Regions from separate parts of the Acuticoccus kandeliae genome, predicted to be linked through region 2. Evidence: predicted binding sites of a transcription regulator. Region 2 holds the regulator's gene; the other holds the start of a gene.
The links. Region 2 encodes LexA, which represses DNA repair genes until DNA is damaged. Its sites were predicted from a motif close to TGTTCNNNNTGTGTTCNG; they were not measured.
Positions count from the first base shown of each region.

Region 1: a site for LexA is predicted at 7,205-7,222, ahead of DBV35_RS19085 (putative DNA modification/repair radical SAM protein). Genes of this name have one in related genera too.

Region 1 covers NZ_QBBV01000002.1:1,371,741-1,381,883, reverse strand. Annotated here, with positions in the region: gene DBV35_RS19105 (NAD+ synthase) at 1-1,422, shown strand, start outside; gene gltX (glutamate--tRNA ligase) at 1,415-2,797, shown strand; gene DBV35_RS19095 (DUF2865 domain-containing protein) at 2,814-4,076, opposite strand; gene DBV35_RS19090 (UdgX family uracil-DNA binding protein) at 4,423-5,934, opposite strand; gene DBV35_RS19085 (putative DNA modification/repair radical SAM protein) at 5,931-7,193, opposite strand; gene DBV35_RS19080 (ABC transporter substrate-binding protein) at 7,428-8,318, shown strand; gene DBV35_RS19075 (L,D-transpeptidase) at 8,318-8,971, shown strand; gene DBV35_RS31145 (hypothetical protein) at 9,117-9,317, shown strand; gene DBV35_RS19065 (hypothetical protein) at 9,689-9,886, shown strand; gene DBV35_RS19060 (ATP-binding protein) at 10,006-10,143, shown strand, end outside.
Region 2 covers NZ_QBBV01000002.1:1,097,716-1,107,858, reverse strand. Annotated here, with positions in the region: gene tpiA (triose-phosphate isomerase) at 1-278, opposite strand, end outside; gene DBV35_RS17865 (peptidylprolyl isomerase) at 391-2,274, shown strand; gene trpD (anthranilate phosphoribosyltransferase) at 2,311-3,333, shown strand; gene trpC (indole-3-glycerol phosphate synthase TrpC) at 3,333-4,604, shown strand; gene DBV35_RS17850 (molybdopterin molybdotransferase MoeA) at 4,601-5,770, shown strand; gene lexA (transcriptional repressor LexA) at 5,917-6,654, shown strand; gene DBV35_RS17840 (ceramidase domain-containing protein) at 7,071-7,754, opposite strand; gene DBV35_RS17835 (transposase) at 8,898-9,254, opposite strand; gene DBV35_RS30285 (hypothetical protein) at 9,701-9,853, opposite strand.

The DNA of each region.
Region 1 (10,143 bases), 270 kb from region 2:
GACGGGCCGGCGATCGCCATCGGGACGCCCTGGCGCGAGGGTGACGTGCTGACCAACGCCTACGCCATCCTGATGGACGGCGAGGTGGCGGCGGTGCGCCACAAGGTGGACCTGCCGAACTATGACGTCTTCGACGAGAAGCGCGTCTTTGCGGCCGGGCCGATGCCGGGGCCGGTGGATATCAAGGGCGTGCGGGTCGGCTTCCCGATCTGCGAGGACATCTGGGGCGAGGATGTCGTCGAGTGCCTCGCCGAGACAGGGGCCGAGATCCTCGTCGTCCCGAACGGCTCGCCCTTCACGCGCACCAAGGTCGAGCGGCGGATGCAGATCGCCGTCGCCCGCGTTGTCGAGAGCGAACTGCCGCTCGTCTACGTGAACCAGGTCGGCGGCCAGGACGAACTGGTGTTCGACGGCGCGTCGTTCGTGCTCTCGGCCGACCGCACGCTGACGACGCAGCTCCCCGCCTTCGTCACCGCCACCGAGACCGTGACCTTCCGGCGCGAGGGGGACGGGTGGGCGCCCGAGGCGGGCATCCGCGCCGCGCTTCCCGAGGGCGACGCGGCGGAGTGGAGCGCCGCGATGCTCGGCCTGCGCGACTATGTGAACAAGAACCGCTTTCCGAGCGTCGTTCTCGGCCTCTCGGGCGGCATCGATTCGGCGATCTGCGCGGCGCTCGCCGTCGATGCGCTGGGGGCCAAGCGCGTCCACTGCATCATGATGCCCTACCGCTACACCTCGAACGAGAGCCTGTCGGACGCGGCCGACGTCGCCGACCGGCTCGGCATCCGCTACGACATCGTGCCGATCGCGCCGGCGGTGGAGGGGTTCGGCGAGCTTCTCGGGCCGCTTTTCGCGGGCCGCACGCCGGACGTCACGGAAGAGAACATCCAGAGCCGCGTGCGCGGCGTGACGCTGATGGCCGTCTCGAACAAGTTCGGCGGCATGGTCGTGACGACCGGCAACAAGTCGGAGGTCTCGGTCGGCTACGCGACGCTCTATGGCGACATGAATGGCGGCTTCAACCCGATCAAGGACCTCTACAAGACCGAGGTGTTCGCCCTCTGCCGCTGGCGCAATTCCGACAAGCCGGCCGACGCGCTGGGGCCGGACGGGGTCGTGATCCCGGAGCGGATCATCGACAAGCCGCCGACGGCGGAGCTGCGCGAGAACCAGAAGGACGAGGATTCGCTTCCGCCCTACGAGACGCTGGACTCGATCCTGCGCAAGCTGATCGAGGAGGAGGCGAGCGTCGCCGACGTTGTGGCCGCCGGGTTCGACCGGGCGACCGTGAAGCGCGTCGAGAGTCTCCTCCACATCGCCGAGTATAAGCGGCGGCAGGCCGCGCCCGGCGTGAAGATCTCGGCCAAGAATTTCGGCCGCGACCGCCGCTACCCGATCACGAACCGCTATCGCGATGCCTGAGACCGTCCGTTTCGCGCCGTCGCCGACGGGTGAGATCCACATCGGCAACGTGCGCACCGCGCTCTACAACTGGTTCCTCGCGATGGAGAGCGGGGGCCGGTTCCTCCTGCGCTTCGACGACACCGACGTGGAGCGCTCGCGCGAGGCCTTCGTCACCGCGATCACCGAGGATCTCGCCTGGCTCGGCATCCGCCCGCATCAGGTGGAGCGCCAGTCCGCGCGCCTCGCCGCCTACGACGCGGCGGCCGACGCGCTGCGGGCCAAGGGCCTTCTCTACCCCTGCTACGAGACGCCGGATGAGCTGGAGCGTAAGCGCGCGCGCCAGCGTGCGCGCGGCCTTCCGCCGGTCTACGACCGCGCCGCGTTGGCGCTCGACGCCGATGCGCGCGCCGCGCTCGAGGCGGAGGGGCGCCGCCCGCACTGGCGCTTCAAGCTGCCGGCGGGCGCGCGGAGCTGGGAGGACCGCTGCCGCGGCCCGCAGACCGTCAATCTCGAGACGATCTCCGATCCGGTGCTGGTGCGCGAGGACGGGACCTATCTCTACACGATCTGCTCCGTGGTCGACGACATCGACCATGGCGTCACGACGATCGTGCGCGGTGAGGACCACATCACCAACACCGGCGTGCAGATCGCGATCTTCGAGGGGCTCGGCGCGACCCCGCCCGCCTTTGGCCACCACAATCTCCTGACGCGCAGCGATGGGGAGCCGCTCTCCAAGCGCGACAACCCGCTGTCGGTGACGCGCCTGCGCGCCGAAGGCTACGAGCCGATGGCGATTGCCTCGCTCGCCGCACTCGTCGGCACCTCGCACGCGGTGGAGCCGATCGCGGAGATGGGCCGCCTCGCCGCGATGGCGCCGCTGGCTTCGGTGTCGCGCGGGCCGGCGATGTTCGACCCGGCCGATCTCGTGCGCCTCAACGCCGCGCTCCTCCACGGCGCGCCCTTCGAGGCGATGGCGCCCTGGCTCGCCGCCGAATATGGCGCGGACGATCCGGTGTTCTGGGAGACGGTGCGGGGCAATCTCACCTTCCGCCACGACGTCGCCCCCTGGGTCGAGATCTGGCGCAAACCGCCCGCCCTCGTCGGCGCCGACGGCGTGCCGCTGCTCGACGCCGGGGAGCGGGCCGTCGTCGCGGCGGCGGCCGACGCGCTGCCGGCCGAGCCGTGGGGGGAGGAGACCTTCAAGGCGTGGACGGGTGCGGTGCGGGCCGCGACCGGGGCGAAAGGGAAGGCGCTCTTCATGCCGCTGCGCAAGGCGCTGACCGGACGTGAGGCCGGGCCGGAAATGGCGGCCTTCATGCTGCTTCTGGGGCGGGAGGCGGTGCTGCACCGCCTTCAGGCGGCCGCGCGGCCGGTGGGCGGCGCGGCCTGATTGGTCGGGCGGCGCCTCAGGCGCCGTTCGGATCCGGCGCCAGGCTGATCTGCGCGGTGGGCTTCACCACGGTGTCGGCAGGATCGACCGGATCGAGCGGCTCGGCGCGCGCGTTCTCCGATTCCGCCACCGGGGCCGCCGCCGGGGCCTGTGTCGGCTTGCGCTTCACGGGCACGATCTGGACGGCGGTCGAGGTGTATTTCGGCTTGTAGAGCACGTGGCGCGCGGTCGTCTCCTGGCCGAACGTGGCGGAGAAGAATTGCGTGCCCACCTCGCGCACCCGCAGCGTCGTGCCGTCGGCGACGCTCGCCGGCGCGCTTCCCGCGACGATCACCTTGGGCGCGGCGGTCGGGACGGGGACAGGGGCCGCGTCGGCCTCCGGCAGCGTCGCGACGCCACCCTCGATTTCGACGGGGGAGCGGTCGGTGCGGGAGGGTTTGAGGGGCTTGCCCGTCTCGTCATAGATGGCGCGATAGCGCACCCACGTCGTCTCGTCCGCCGCCGCCTCGACGGCTTCGATCGGGGTGCGGGGCGCGCCGACATTCGCGGAGCCGAGGCCCACATAGGTGAGGGCCTTGTCCGCCGTCATGTCGTCGGCGACGACCGATTGCGGCTGGCATCCGCAGCCGGTCACCGCGCCTTTGCGGTAGGCGAAGGCGGTGGGCAGGTTCACATAGCGCTCGCCGGTCGACGTGGAGCGCATCGTCTCCACCGGCACATCCTTGTTGTGGGCGTAGAGCGAGACGTCGGCGCCGGGGCAGCGGCCGACGCACATGGCGAGCTCGTCGTAGAAATTGTCGCTGTGGGAGCTGTTGTTGATCGGGAAGTAGAAGCCGTCGCACAGGCGCACGCAGACCGTCTGCGTGGAGCCCACGCGCAGATTGCCCTTGCGCGAGCCCGACCCGGTGGCGAGCGAGGCCGTCGCCGACCCATCGTCCCGGTTGCGAAAGGTGCGCTCGTCGAGGTGGAGCTGCTCGACCTTCGCCGAGCGCGCGGTCTCCGGGTCGACCCGGACCGTCTGAACCTCGTTGCGCCCGCGCATGCCGCCGAAGATCGAGGAGAAGAAGCCGCCGCCGGCGGAATTGTCGTTGGCGCGTGCGTCGAGATGATTGTCGGGGCGCGTGCCGTGGATGATCACGCCGCTTGCCGGAGCCTGGATGTTGTTGTTGCGCCGGGCGGGGGCGCTGCGGGCCGCGACGACGGGCTCGCGGCAGGCCCGCTCGACCCGTGCCTGGAGCTGGCGGATCTGGCGCGGGCTCGTTCCGCTCGCGTTGCGCATCTGCGCCTCGATGCCGGCGCACGCGCGGTGGCGGCCCCAGCCGGAGGATGCGTTGCAACCGTAAGCGTTTGCCTGCTTGCGAAGGCTCGCGAGCTGTGCGGACGATCCGCCCGACTGCGCGGCGGCCAAACGGCTGCGTGCGCTGGAACACGACTCCGCCGCGGCAGTCGTTACTGTCACAACCAAGAAGAGCAATGCAATGATGGCTCTCATGTGACGCTCCTTCGCCGAAATTAATTTCGTTTAAGACCCGCTGGCCGGCACGGGAAAGATTACCAAACATACAACGAATTCGGGGCCGAAGCGTTCAACAAGCTTAACGGAATAAATCATGTTTCTGAGCCGCCTAAACTGGAACGTGCCCGTCCAGTTTGGGCTGTGTGAGACGCCACGCTGCCCGAAGATCGCCCACAAAACGCCGGTATTCTTCCTCCTGCCGAGCCCGGTCCGGAAGCCGCAACAGATAAGATGGGTGCACGGTGACGAATCCGCTCGTCCCATCCGGCCACTCGAGGGGGTGACCTCGCGTGTTTGTGATCGGCATGGCTTGTCCGGAGAGTGCCCGCGCGGCGGTCGCCCCGAGCGCGACGGTCACGATCGGGCGCACGATGGTGCGCTCATGGTCGAGCCAAAAGCGGCAGGCCTCGATCTCGCCGACGTCCGGCCGCTTGTGGATGCGGCGCTTGCCGCGCGGCTCGAATTTGAAGTGCTTCACCGCATTGGTGATGAACGTCTTCGCCCGGTCGATGCCGGCCTCGGCGAGCGCGCGGTCGAAGAGCTGGCCGGCCGGGCCGACGAAGGGGCGGCCGGCAAGGTCCTCCTGGTCGCCGGGCTGCTCGCCGACGAACATCAGCGGCGCGCCGAGCGGCCCCTCGCCGACGACGACATGGGTCGCCTCCCGGTAGAGGGTGCAGCGCTCGCAATGGCGCGCGGCCTTGGCGAGATCGTCGAGCGTGCGGATGCGGCGCGCGGTCTCGGCCGCGTCCGCGTCGGCGGCGGCCCGCTCGCGCGCGGCGCGGGTGGAGCGGGCGGGGGCGCGGTGCGGCGTCTCCACCATCTCGGCCGTGCGGTTGCCGGCGCTGCGGATGAGGGGGGAGATCATCTCCGCCTCCGGCATGTTCTTCCAGTAGCGCTTCGGCATCTCCGAGGTCATCGCCTTTACCTTCAGCCGCGCCGGATTGAAGATCGCCGCATAATAGGTCTTCCAGAGATCCTCGTTGATGTCGCCCGAGGGGGCGATGTCGCGGTTCGCGCCCGGCCCCATGGCGAGCGTCTCGCTGTCCCAATGGGCCGACCGCTCCGGCGTCAGGATCGTCCACCGGATCGCGGGGAAGCGGCGCATGAAGAAGGGCGCCGTGATGTCGAGCGTGTGATGCTCGGGCTCGAACCAGGAGACGAGGTGCTCGACGCGGTCGTCGTCCACGGTGGTGCGGAAGCGCACGAAGGCCTTCATCTTGTGCGAGCAGCGGCGGACATTGTTGGCGAGCCGCGTCGCGCGCGCGACGTCGGGGTCGGAGGCGATGCGCAACAGGTTCGGCTCGTGCTGAAAGCGGGCGAGGAGGCGGTGGAGGAGGGCGAAGCGCTCCATCGAGCGGTGGCAGATGACGTGGCTCGCAAGCTCGATGAAGTCGCGCGGGGCGCGCGGCGCCGTCCTCGGCGTGATGGGGGGCAGCTCCGAGACCGGCCGTCCGGCATCGAAGAGCGCCTGTTCCGACGTGCCCCAGCGCCAGCTGACCGCCTCCGGGCCGACGCCGGCGGCGACGAGCTGGCGCACCGCGTCGCGCCAGGTCGCGAAGTCGGACGCGTGGTCGAGCGTGACGGCCCACGTCTCGGCGCTTTTGTGCGGCACGGCGCTCATGCGGCGAAGAGGTCGAGCTGGCGCGCGGGCTTCACGAACCGCGCCTTGAGGTTCTCGACGTCGAGAAGGCGCGCCGGCTGCCACCCTTCAAGCGCGATGAAAGGGAGGGCGCGGCGCGCGGTGGGGGTGAGGCGCATCAGATCCTCGATCCGCAACCGGCGATAGGGCCGGGTGCGCAGGATCGCGTTCACCGCCTTCACGCCGAGCCCCGGCACGCGCAGGAGGCTCTCGCGCGGGGCGCGGTTCACGTCGATCGGGAAGGTGGCGCGATTGTTGATCGCCCAGGCGAGCTTCGGGTCGATCTCGAGGTCGAACATCCCGGTCGGCGCGGCGGTGGCGAGATCGTCGAGCTCGAAGCCGTAGAAGCGGGTGAGCCAGTCGGCCTGATAGAGGCGGTGCTCGCGCTCCAGCGGCGGGGCGGCCGGGGGGAGGGCCGACGATCCGTCCGGGATCGGGCTGAAGGCCGAATAATAGACGCGGCGGAGCTGGTAGGCGGTGTAGAGCGTGCGGCTTGTGCGCAGGATCTCGACATCGCTCGTCGCGTCCGCGCCGACGATCATCTGCGTCGACTGGCCGGCCGGGGCGAAGCGCGGCGCGGCCTTGCGCATCGGCCGGCGCGGCTTCTCGGCGGTGGCGTCGATCTCGCCGCGCAGCTTCGCCATCGAGGCGCGGATCGTGCGGCCCGACTTCTCCGGCGCGAAGGATTTGAGGCCCGACTCCGTCGGCAGCTCGATGTTGATGGAGAGGCGGTCGGCGTGGCGTCCCGCCTCCAGGAGAAGCTCGGGCGAGGCGTCGGGGATCGTCTTCAGGTGAATATAGCCCTGGAACTGGTGCGTCTCGCGCAGCGTGCGCGCGACGCGCACCAGCGATTCCATCGTGTGATCGGCCGACCGGATGATGCCGGAGGAGAGGAAAAGCCCCTCGATATAGTTCCGGCGATAGAAGTTCAGCGTGAGGTCGACGACTTCTTCCGGCGTGAAGGCGGCTCTTTCGACGCGGCTCGAGACACGATTGACGCAGTAGGCGCAATCAAAGATGCACGCATTCGTCAGGAGGATCTTCAGCAGCGAAATACATCGCCCGTCGGGCGCATAGGCGTGGCAGATGCCTGACCCTTCAGTCGAGCCAATCCCGCCTGATTTCAATGCGTTCCGTTTCGTCGTGCCGGACGAGGCGCACGACGCGTCATACTTCGCCGCGTCTGCGAGGATCGCCAGCTTTGCCTGGAGTGATCGTGCCTGGGACATTGTGTCGGGCATTCATTCCTCGAAGTTCCCACTTTGTTCCTTATGCCCTGTCGATTACATCTCGTAAAGGTCGTGTGAGACATGTTGACGAATGGTCACGCCGAGGTGAGTGGATGGGTCACCGGCTTGGCAAGAGTCGATGGGCCATGCTTGTTTGAGTACCGGATTGCGGAGGAAGACGTCACAATGTGGAAGGTGGTAGGTTCGCTCGTTGCTGCTGCCGCGACGATGTCGGCTGCGCCTGCGATGGCCGCGACCATCGTGATCGGCGTGCCCAACTGGCCGTCGGCTGAGGTGACCGCCAACATCATCGCGCAGGTCCTGCAACAGCATTACGACGTGGACACGCGCCTGCGTCCGCTTGGCTCGGTCGAGATGTTCGACGCCATGGATCGCGGCGAGGTCGACGTTCACCCGGAGGTCTGGCTGCCCAACCTGCAGACCTTCATCGACGAGTATGGCGACAAGCGCGGCACCATCAAGCTCTCCCCGATCGGGGTGACGGCCGCGCAGCACCTGTGCACGACGCGCGAGACCGCGGAGGCGACGGGCCTTCACAGCGTCGCCGACCTCGCCAAGCCCGAGATGGCGGCGAACTTCGACACCGACGCCGACGGCAAGGGCGAGATGTGGATCGGGGCGCAGACCTGGTCCTCCACCCGGATCGAGCGGGTGCGGGCCAAGAGCTACGGCTACAACGACACGATGCTGCTCCTCACGATGCCCGAGGACATGGCGATGGCCTCTCTCGACGCCGCGATCGCGACGAGCCAGCCGATCGTCTTCTACTGCTATTCGCCGCACTACATGTTCGCGCTGCACGACATCGTGACGCTCCAGGAGCCGGCGCACGACCCGCAGAACTGGCACATCATCCGCGCGGAGGACGATCCGGCCTGGCTCGCGAACTCCACGGCCGAGAGCGCGTGGGAGCCGTCCCATTTCCATGTCGCCCACGCGACCGAGCTCGAGGAGAGCTTCCCCGAAATCGTGTCCTTCCTGGACAAGATCGCGCTGACCTCCGAAGAGGCGGCGCAGATGAGCTACGCGATCCACGTCGAACGGCGCGATCCGGCTGAGGTCGCCACGACTTGGATCGGCGAAAATGAAGCGCGTATCGAGGAGTGGACCAAATGATGGGGAAGTGGGGGCGCAGCGCGGCGCTTGCGCTGGGCCTGACGGCGGTTGCCGCCGGGGTGGCGCACGCGACGGAGATCTTTGACCCGACGAGCAGGACCTGGGTCCGCTACGATCCGCAGCGCGCGATCAATTATTATCGCGCGCACGGCAGCGTGCCGGGGGATTTCCGCCGGCAGGTGGTGAAGTTCCGCACGGCCGAGAAGCCGGGCACGATCATCATCGATAGCAACCGGCACTTCCTCTATCTGGTGCTCCCGAATTTCCAGGCGATCCGGTACGGCATCGGCGTCGGCCGCGACGGGTTCGGCTGGGCCGGCATCGTCCGCGTCGGCCGGATGCAGGAATGGCCGGTCTGGACGCCGCCGCCGGAGATGGTCGCGCGCGACCCGAAGGCCGCGAAGTATGCGGGCGGCATGCCCGGCGGGCCGGACAACCCGCTCGGCGCCCGCGCGCTCTACCTCTATGAGGGCAACAAAGACACGATCTACCGGATTCATGGCACCACGGAGCCCTGGTCGATCGGTCTTGATATTTCCTCCGGCTGCATCCGCATGAACAATGAGGACGTCATCGATCTCTACAGCCGAATCGAAGTCGGCGCGAAGGTGATCGTGTTGATGCAGGGAGCCGCGCTCTATCGCGGCGTTTGACTAGACCGGGGAGAGAAGAACGATGGTCCTTCGATTGGGTGGACAGGTCGCGTTGGTGCTGGCGTCCGGATTGGCGCTCGCCGCATGTCAGAGCGGTTCGAGCTCCTCGTCCTCTCCCGCGCCGTCGACCGTTCGGGCGACGGTCGTGACCGCGCCGGCCGATCTGCAGCTCCTGTGCGCCTCGGAGGCCGCGACTCGGTTCAGCGTCGCGAGCAACACCGTCCTTCCGGTCTCCTCGCAGCAGGTTGAGAACAGCCAGTACCGGGTCGACCTGACGGTCGATGGCGCGAACGCGACCTGCGTCGTCGACGACAACGCCAACATCATCTCGCTGACCCGCGCCTGACGCGGGCGGCGCCGACCCGTTGCAAGAAAGGGCGCTCCGCAGTCGCGGGGCGCCCTTTCTTTTTGCGTGGACACCCGATCGGACCACGACCTCTGCGCGTTGAAATGCGCGTCGGCGGCGCCGCGCGGGGGCGGGTGGGGCTCGATATCGATCCGGCCACGCAATTTATTGCAGTGATTTCAAAGTTTTATTTGACGCCAGCGCTGCGCCGGTCCGCACCCGCGGCACCACTTTGGCGCGCGATAAGCAAAACTTTCTCATTGCATCAGAGAAGCTTTCTCCGCATTCTATGACAACGCGGTGAAACGCGTACTGCATTTTTGTTCGCGCACACCGCGCGGACCGTCAAAGCGGGGCGCTGGAGGCGCAGCGTGGCGAAGTACACAGTGTTGCGCAAGCGGATCGGCAGCATCGTCGGGGCGGACAAGCGCCTCGTCGGCGATATCGCGTTGCTGATGCTCTTCGCCATCGCGCTCGCCGCCGTCGCCGCGACCTACGGCTCACGCATCGGCCCGATGGTCTATGACTGGACGAGCTGGTTCTCCTGGTCGGCGAGCGCCAAACCCTAGACCTTGTCCTGATGGGATCCGGAGCCCGGACTCGGCCATCCGGCCCGCGCTGCATCGTTCAATCGAAAAATCCGCCGTCCTCGCTTGTTCGGCGTGCTTGCTTTCCCAAATTTCAAATTATGGGATCGACGGTCACGTATGAAGAAGTCATTGTGCGGCGAAGCGCGGACGTCGAATCGTCAAGGTGCGGCGGGGTGACAATCGGGGTGAGTGCAGCAATCGACTTGACCCTCTCCGCACCGGACGATCTCGACCGC
Region 2 (10,143 bases):
TGGCCGACGATCACGTAGCGCGCGCCGCAGGCGGCGAGCATCTCGGCGGAAATGTCGCCCGTGTGGGCGCCGCTCGGGTCGGGGTGGCAATCCTGGCCGCCGACGGCGATCATCGAGACGGTCGCCCGGTCGGCGCATTTGGCGATCAGCACGGCGGGCGGGCACACGACGAGGTCGACACCTTTGGCCGCAGCCTCGGGCGCGCGGGCGATCATGCGGCCGAATTCCTCCAAGGAGGACGGGTCACCGTTCATTTTCCAGTTGCCAGCAATCAGCATCCCGTGCCCTTTCCTGCCGTGCCTTGCGAGCACACCGCCCGCTACCTATCATCCGGCGGCGTTGGCCAAGCCGGTCCGCCCCCATATCAACCACGGCAAGCCTTAGTCCATTATGCTCGAAGCACTCCGCCGCGGCGCCAAAGGGATCTTTGCGAAGATCCTCATCGCGCTTTTGATCCTGTCCTTCGCCGTCTGGGGGATCTCCGACTTCGTCAACCAGATCAACCCGTCGGAGGTTGCACGCGCCGGTGACACATCCGTCAGCGCGCAGGAATTTGCCCGCGTCTACCAGATGCAGAGCAACCGCCTGTCCCAGCAGCTCGGCACCAGCCTCACCCCGCAGCAGGCCCAGGCCTTCGGCCTCCCGCAGCAGGTCCTCCAGTCGCTCGTCACCGACGCGCTCCAGGTCGACGCGGCCCACGCGCTCGGCGTCGACCTGACCGACGAGGCGCTCGCCGAACGCATCCGCGACAATCCGGCCTTCGCCGGCGCCAACGGCGCGTTCGACCGCAACCGCTTCAACCGTCTGATGGCCGACAATGGCTATTCCGAGGCCGAGTTCATCGAAATCCAGCGCGACGCCGCCGCGCAGGAGATGTGGGTGAACGGTCTCATCGGCGGCGTCACGGCGCCGCTCCCCTATCTCGAAGCCTTCAACCGCTACGCCAACCAGACGCGCACGGTGGAATGGTTCGCGCTCGATGCCAGCGTTCTCGACGTGATCGAGGACCCGACCGAGGGCGAGCTGCGCGACTTCTATGACGGCCACAAGGGCGAGTTCCGCTCGCCCGAGCGGCGCACCTTCTCGCTCGTGCGCCTCAGCCCGGACGCGATCGCCGAGCCCGACGCCGTCAGCGCCGACGCGGTGCAGCGCGCCTATGACGTCGCCGGCGCCTACGGCAAGCCGGAGCGGCGCCAGGTGCAGCAGGTGATGCTCGACAGCATGTCTGTCGCCGAATCGGCCGCCGAGGCGCTGAACAACGGCAACGCCTTCGCCGCGATCCTGACCGAGCTCGAACGCCGCTTCGAGGATGTCGATCTCGGCTTCGTCGAGCGCGGCTCGCTGGTCGATCCGGCCGTCGCCGAGGCCGCCTTCACGCTCCCCGAGAAGGGCGCCGCGGCGGTGAACGGGCGCTTCGGCCCGGTGCTGGTGCGCGTCGGCGCGATCGAGCCGAGCGCCAAGCGCCCGCTCGAAGAAGTCGAGGCCGAGATCCGCGACACCCTCGCGCGCGAGGAGGCGACGGTCGAGATGCGCACCCTCCACGAGAATATCGAGGACGCGGTGGCCGGCGGCGCGAGCATCGCCGAGATCGCCGAGCGCTTCGACCTGCCGACCGCGACATTCGACCTCGTCGACCGTGCCGGCCGGGCTGAGGACGGCACGCAATCCGAGATCCCGATGTCCGAGCAGGTGCTGAGCGTCGCCTTCAACACCGGGATCGGTGATGATGCGGCCCCCGTCACGGGCGAGGGCGAATATGCCTGGGTCCAGGTCGACAGCGTCGTCGAGGCGGCCGAACTCCCCTTCGAGGAGGTCACCGGCGACGTGCTCGTCGCGTGGACGGCGGCCGAGCGTGCCGAGCGCCTCGGCAAGATCGCCGAGGAGGCGCTGAGCGCGGTGGAGGGCGGCACGTCGCTCGCCGATGTCGCCGCGAAATACGGGGTGAGCGTCGCGACGAGCGCCCCCTTCTCGCAGGGCCAACCCCCCGAAGGCCTGCCCCAGCCCGCGCCCGCGGCCGCCTTCGAGGGGCCGGTCGGCCACACCGCCTCGGTCATCGCCGAGGACGGGCGGCACATCATCCTCAAGGTCGCCGAGGTGTCGGAGCCGGTCTTCTTCGCCGAGGCCGCCGACCTCCAGCAGATCCGCACCACGCTGAATGACGGGATGGCGAACGGGGTGCTCTTCGACCTCGTCACCGCCTGGCAGGCGCGGGTCGGGGCCACCGTGAACCAGCCGGTTCTGCAGCAGATAATCGGCCTCTCCGAAGGCTCGTGATGGACGGCGCGAACGCAATGCGGCAAGAGGGGTCTTATGTCTGACTTGAGATCCCTCATTGCGAAGGTCGCCTCCGGTGCGCCAATGTCGCGCACCGAATCGGCGAGCGCGTTCGGCGTGCTGATGTCGGGCGAGGCGACGCCGGCCCAGATCGGCGGCCTCCTCATGGCGATGCGCGTGCGCGGGGAGACGGTCGAGGAGATCGCCGGCGCGGTCGAGGTGATGCGCGCCAAGATGACCCGCGTCACCGCGCCGGAGAACGCGATCGACATCGTCGGCACCGGCGGCGACGCCTCGGGCAGCTACAACGTGTCGACCTGCGCGGCCTTCATCGTGGCGGCGGCGGGCGTGCCGGTCGCCAAGCACGGCAACCGCGCGCTCTCCTCGAAGTCGGGCGCGGCCGACGCGCTCTCCGCGCTCGGCGTCAGGATCGACCTGTCGCCGATCGGGATCGCCGCCTGCATCGAGAAGGCGGGCATCGGCTTCATGTTCGCCCCGGCCCACCACGCGGCGATGAAGCATGTCGGCCCGGCGCGCGTGGAGCTCGGCACGCGCACGGTCTTCAACCTCCTCGGCCCGCTCTCGAACCCCGCAGGCGTGAAGCGCCAGCTCCTCGGCGTCTATGCGCGCGAGTGGGTGGAGCCGCTCGCCGAGGTGCTGGCGACGCTCGGCGCGGAGCGGACCTGGGTCGTCCACGGCTCCGACGGGCTCGACGAGATGACGACGACCGGCACGACCTATGTCGCCGCCGTGGAGGAGGGCGCGGTGCGCACCTTCACCGTCGATCCGGGCGATGTGGGCCTCCCCATCTCCAAGCCGGAAGACCTCATCGGCGCCGACGCGGAGCACAACGCCGCCGCGTTGCGCGATGTCCTCGCCGGCAAGAAGAGCGCCTATCGCGACATCGCCTGCCTCAACGCCGCCGGCGCGCTCGTCGTCGCCGAGAAGGTCGAGACGCTCGGCGAGGGCGTAACGCTGGCGGAGGCGCTGCTCGACGATGGGAGCGCCGCCCAGCGCCTCAAGTCGCTCGTCGCCGTCTCCCAGGCGGTGGCCCCCTGATGGACACCGCGCCGCCCGACATCCTCGCCAAGATCGAGGCCTACAAGCGCGAGGAGATCCGCGCCGCCCGTCTCGTCGAGGACGCGGCGCAGTGGCGTCACCGGGCCGAGGCCGCCGCGCCCGCCCGCGATTTCGTCGCGGCGCTGCGCAACGCGACGCAGCAGGGCCGCCCCGGCCTCATCGCCGAGATCAAGAAGGCGAGCCCGTCGAAGGGCCTGATCCGCGCCGATTTCGACCCGCCGGCCCTCGCGCGCGCCTACGCCGATGGCGGGGCGACGTGCCTCTCCGTCCTCACCGACGCGCCGTCCTTCCAGGGCAGCCCCGACTATCTCGCCGCCGCGCGCTCGGCCGTCTCGCTGCCGGTCCTGCGCAAGGACTTCCTCTATGTGCGCGAGCAGGTGTGGCAGTCGCGCGTCTGGGGTGCGGACTGCATCCTCGTCATCATGACCGCCGTCGACGACGAGACCGCCTACACCCTCGTCGAGACCGCGCGCGATGTCGGCATGGCCGCGCTTCTCGAGGTGCATGACGAGCGCGACATGGAGCGGGCGCTGAAGCTCGGCTCGCCGCTCATCGGCGTCAACAACCGTGACCTGCGCACGTTCCGCACCGACATCGCCGTCACCGAGCGCCTTGCCCCGATGGTGCCGGACGGCGCGATCCTCATCTCCGAATCGGGCATCGCCTCGAACGCCGACGTGCAGCGCCTCCAGGGCTCCGGCGCGCGGGCCTTCCTCGTCGGCGAGAGCCTCATGCGCCAGGAGGACGTGACGGCCGCGACGCGCGCGCTCCTCGGCACGCTGCTGACCCATCTCGACGTGCGGGGCGCGGCCCACATGGTAGATGTCGGCGCCAAGGCGGACACCGGGCGCGAGGCGCTGGCGGAGGGGTTCGTGACGATGGACGCCGGGACCCTTGCCGCGATCGAGGCGGGCAACATCAAGAAGGGCGACGTCGTCGGCGTCGCGCGGATCGCCGGCATCATGGCCGCCAAGCGCACCGCCGACATCATCCCGCTCTGCCACCCGATCCCGATCGACGGGGTGAGCGTGGAGCTGACCCCGGTCTCGACGCTCCCCGGCTACCGCGTCACCGCGCGGGCGAAGACGCACGGCAAGACCGGCGTCGAGATGGAGGCGCTGACCGCCGTGAGCGCGGCCTGCCTCACCCTCTACGACATGGCGAAGGCCATCGACCGCGGCATGACGATCGGCCCGATCCGGCTTCTGGAGAAGTCGGGCGGCCGGTCGGGAGACTGGCGCGCCCCATGATCAGCGTCGACGAGGCGCGCGCGCGGCTTCTCGCGGCGGCGCCGGTCCTGGAGACCGAGAGCGTTCCGCTCGCCGAGGCGTGCGGGCGTGTCCTGCGCGCGCCGGTGGTCGCGGAACGGACGCAGCCGCCTTTCTCCTCCTCCGCCATGGACGGGTACGCGGTCCGCGCGGCCGAGATCGCGGCCGGCCCCGTGCGCGTCGTCGGCCAATCGGCGGCGGGGCGGCGCTATGGCGCGCCGCTCGGCGCGGGCGAGGCGGTGCGCATCTTCACCGGCGCACCCGTGCCGGACGAGGCCGACAGCGTTCTCATCCAGGAGGACGCCGTCGTCGAGGGCGACAGGCTGTCGACCGCCGAGCGCGTCTCCCCCGGCGACAATATCCGCCGCATGGGCCTCGATTTTGCCGCGGGCGAGACGCTGTTCCCCGCCGGCACGCGGCTCCAGCCGCGCCATCTGGCGCTCGCCGGGGCAGGGGGACACGCGACCCTCACGGTCGGCCGTCGCCCGAAGATCGCCTTCCTCGCGACGGGGGACGAACTCGTCCCGCCCGGCTCTCCGACCGGTCCCGACCAGATCGTCGCCTCCGTCACGCCGACGCTCGCCGCGATGGTGGCGTCCGTGGGCGGGGAGAGCATCGATCTCGGCATCGCGCCCGACATTCAAGCCGAGATCGCGCGCCGCGCGCGCGAGGCGCTGGACCGGGCCGACATCCTCGTCACCCTCGGCGGCGCCTCGGTCGGCGACCATGATCTCGTGAAGCCCGCGCTCGGCGATCTCGGCATCGGCCTCGATTTCTGGCGCGTCGCGGTGCGTCCCGGCAAGCCGCTGATGTTCGCCTCCGACCCGCTGGTGCTCGGCCTGCCGGGCAATCCGGTCTCGGGCGTCGTCTGCGCGGTGCTCTTTCTCCTCCCCCTCATCGAGGCGATGCAGGGTGCCGCGTCACCCGGTCCGCGCGTCGAGACGGGGGTCCTCGGCGCGGCGGTCGGCCAGAACGGCCCGCGCCGCGACCACATGCGCGCACGGCTCGACGGCGGACGAATCATCCCGTTTGACGTGCAGGATTCGTCCATGCTGTCGATCCTGTCGCACGCCGACGCGCTGCTCGTGCGCGAGCCGCACGCCCCCCCGGCCGAACTTGGCGAGCCCTGTCAGTACATTCGCCTGTAGCGCCTGCCTGAGACACTCTATGTTCCGGTTTGCCGTGGGTTGTAGAACACACGACGAACGTGTATAAAGTGTTCACCGATTCGTCGGAAACGATTCGCTAACATGACGGCGCGGCGCACACGCCCTGCGGAGACCGGAAGTCGCATATGCTGACCAAGAAGCAATACGATCTCCTGATGTTCATCCATCAGCGGATGAGCGCCACGGGCGTCCCCCCCTCGTTCGAGGAGATGAAGGACGCGCTGGACCTCAAGTCGAAGTCCGGCATCCACCGCCTCATCACCGCGCTGGAAGAGCGCGGCTTTATCCGCCGCCTGCCGAACCGGGCCCGCGCGCTCGAGGTGCTGCGCCTGCCCGACTCGGTCGGCGCACAGCCCGCCCCGCCGCCCCGCCTCAAGGGCTTCTCGCCGTCGGTGATCGAGGGGTCGAACCACCCCCCGCGCGAACCCGTCACGCCGAGCTTCAAGCGCCCCCCGCTGCGCCCGGTCACCGCCGCGCAGGACATTGTGGACGTCCCGATGATGGGCCGCATCGCCGCCGGCGTGCCGATCGAGGCGATCCAGCAGAAGAGCCACGCGATCCACCTCCCGGCCGACATGCTGGGCCCTGGCGAGCATTTCGCGCTGGAGGTCCGCGGCGACTCGATGGTCGATGTCGGCATCCTCGACGGGGACACGGTGGTCATCAAGCGGACCGACCGCGCCGAGACGGGCGAGATCGTGGTCGCCCTGATCGACGACGAGGAGGCGACGCTGAAGCGCCTGCGCAAGCGCGGCAACACGATCGCGCTGGAGGCGGCCAACCCGCAATACGAGACCCGGATCTTCGGCGCCGACCGCGTCCGCATCCAGGGCCGCCTGACGGCCCTGCTGCGCCACTACTGACGGGGCGCTGCCGCGGCGGCGTCACCTAGGGCATTCCGGCGCGGCGCCTCCGCAATCTTGCCGGAGCCCTGACCGTGCGCCGGTCATCCCTCCGCTTCTTAGACGGCCCGGACAGTGCTGGCGCTTCTGCCTCTCGCGCGGACGCGGTCGCGGCGCTGCCGTCGCGGGGCTTCCGGCGCTGGTGCCGTTATCCTGACGCTGCGGCGATGCACCTGCCGCGCACGCTCGTGCCGCATGGCACTGCGGCCGCAGCATCTACGGTGCTGCCGCGGCGCTCCCGACGGCGGTACGGGGATCTCCACCGCCCCGCGCTGGCGCTGTTGCGGCGGGACGGATGGCTTACCGCGGTGCTTCAGGCGATCCGCCTGTGATTTCCGACCCGGCGCGGCGACGTGCTCCCGGGCTCCTCGCACGGGTCAGCCCGCGACGCCCTCGCGTCCACGCAAGCGCCCAAACCGCGCCATCGCGATCATCAGATAGCCGAGGAGCACGCCGTTCAGCGTGTGCCACAGGAAGTGGGTGCCGCGTGGGAAGGTGGGGCAGACGGCCATGTCCACCGTGCGGAAGGTGAGGGAGAGGGCGAAGATGCACCCGGCGATCATCAGCGCGGTCCCGGCCGATTTGTGGACGGTGGCGCGGATCGCAAACCCCACCACGAAGAGCGCGGCGAGTGGCGGCAGATAACCCTCCGACCCGTTGAGGACCGGCCCGAGGACCGGGTCGAGCACCCGTCCGCCCACGATGGAGAATGCCACGAAGCCGACCGTCGCGAGCCCCGCGCCCCACCACGCCATCCCCGCGAACCGTCGCACCGCAAGGACGAAATAGGCGAGGATGAAGAGCTGGATTGGGATGACGTCGGCCATCACCGCCCACCGTGTCGCAAAGGTGTGAAACAGGAACGACCCGACCCCGACGAGCGCGGTGATGGTGATCAGCACCCAGATCGCCGGGTCGAGCCGCCCCCGCCGGTGCGCGACGACGATCGCGATGATCGCCGCGATCACGAACGCCGCATTGGTCACCGCATTCCAGGGCTCCGCCCAGAATTCCGGCCCGAGCCGCTCGCAATAATTGTCGATCGCCTCGTTCCAGTTCACAGCCCCGACCTCCAACGCCTCACGCGATCAATCCGCCCGCCCACGCACCCATCGAGCCGTGCCGCCGCCCCGACACGCGACCCCGATCCGCAGGGACGACCCGGCCATTCTTTCCCCGGCCCCGACCCGCCGCCCTCCCTCATATCGTCGCGGCCCGACCCGCGGCAGACGGCGGCGCGCGAGTGAGGGGAAGCGAGGCACCCGCAATGGCGGGCCTTGCCATCGTATGAGGACGGATTCGGGCGTTCCGAGCAGGCTGGAGGAAGGTCTGCGATCGTCCGCACTTGGAGATCCGGGCTCGCCATGCGGCGCGGTCGATTGGGCCGCGTTCGCGGGCGATTGGCAAGGCGTCGCACGCACGCAAATGCGGGTCCGATCGCCCCAGCCGCGGTCGGTTCATCAACCGCCCTTCGCGTCGCCCCCTGGGTGTACTTTGCCAGTGAGAGCGGCACGTCATCTGCCGTCTGTCTGCGGCCTCGGCCATTCGATCATCGATACCCCGCGTAGGGTCGGCGGAAAGTCTATGCTCGGCGACGCGGTCAACGGGCCCACCCGATAGTTAGGTCGGATCGCCCCAGCCGGGCTCGGGTTCTCAATCGCACTTCGCGTCGGACCAGAGGCGAGGTTTGCGATAGAGCGACACTTCGTCTGCCGTCTGTCACCGGCCCCGGCCATTCGATCAACGGATCCCCACATAGGGTCGACGGACATTCCATGCCCGCCAACGGGGTTGGAGCGGGCGGCACCTCCGAGATCGCCCTCAGAATGTCGAGCATGACGGAGTTCGCGTCAGGCGCTCTGCCGGACGCATCTACCGCGCGCCGGTCGAGCATTGGTCGGATCGAGGACGACGACCAGATAAATCCCACTATTGGCTCAGAATGAGCCGCCCGCTTTGTCCGTCGAGTGAGGTCGTCGAAAACGAGCCGGTCGGGCAGGTCGGGTTGGACAGCCACGAGCAGATGACAGGTTGTCGGTGGGATCACCTGGACGCGCTGTCGGCCGTCCAGATGTCACGATATGCCAGCCCGCGCGCGAGATGCGGCGAGCCGTTTCGGACGCCGCGGGTGAAGCTCTGCGCTGAATGCGGATGGTTGCCCAATGGGATCGTTGCCGGCGTGTTGGGGCAACTGTGTTGTCGGGTCATGTCGCGATCGGCTTCCCGTTGCGCTCCATCGCGTGGTGGGTGACAAGACGTTGGCGGGCGAGGGCGATGAGGATGGTCTTCGCGCCTGGCCCTCCGGGCGCATCCGGTCGCGCATTGCAAAGAGGCTCGGAATCCGTCGCGACGCCGTGATGGCTGCGATGGAGAGCGCCTCGCGAACCTTGCTGCGACCGCCCCCGATGCGACGGGTGCCCGCGCCAGGTGCCGCTCTCCCGGACGTGCGGTGCAAGCCCGGCGGACGAGGCGATGCGACGGCGATCGAGCGCGCCGAACTCCGGACGTTCGCCGAGAAGAGTGGCGTGGACCGTCGGGTCGATGCCGGGGACGGTGCGCATGAGCCGGGCTTGTGAGAAGAGTGTCCCATCCTCGTCCATGAGGCGTGCCATGGCGCGCGAGTTCGGCGACGTGGCGGGTGAGGCGCTTGATCATCGCCATCATCTCGCCAGCGATCTCACCTGCCCGACGTTGTGGTGGCGGGGTGTCCCGGCCTTGCGGATATCGACCAGCGGCCCCCGACGCCTGAGGAAATCGGAGAGACGGGCGCCCGCTGGAGATATTGGTATCGTGATCGCGAGGCCGAAAACCGAGCTCATCTGTGCCAGTACCCGGGTATCCACCCGATCGGTCTTGGCGAGGGTGCCAGTGGCCCGTGCGAAGTCGCGGGCCTGTTGCGGAATGGTCCGAGAAGGCGAGACCGCGCTCGGTCAGAGTGGCGATGCGCGGCCCGTCGCAGTCGCTGGCCGCTTCGAATACGACGAGGGCATCGGGTTCGAGAGATGACCTAAGCGATCGCCTCAAGGGCGTTCGCCACCTTCGACGAGGTGGCGGTCGTCCGGCTGAGGAGGTCGAGGACGACGCGCGAGAGGTCGCAGCCGATGACGGTGTGCGACGTGGTGTGGATCCCGTCCACGTCCTGCGGGGCCGGCAGTCTCAAGCAACTGTTAAGGGCTCAAAAGCGAGGCGGACGGGACCCATGCTCCCTAACCGGCGGTGACTCTCGGGGAGAGGCCGTCATCTGCGGCTCCGCGGCGGCCACCTCGGCAACAAGCAGAGGGAGGTCGGCCACGAGCAAGCGGCTGCCGGCTGCCCGTCGTGGGCTCGTGGCAGGTGAGCGACGCACTCGTCGGGGACGGAACGCGCCGGCGTCTCGGTGAGGAAAGAGGGGGCTGCCACGGCGACGCACCGTCCGCGATGCGCTCCGGGATGGTGCAGGCGCGGGCTGCA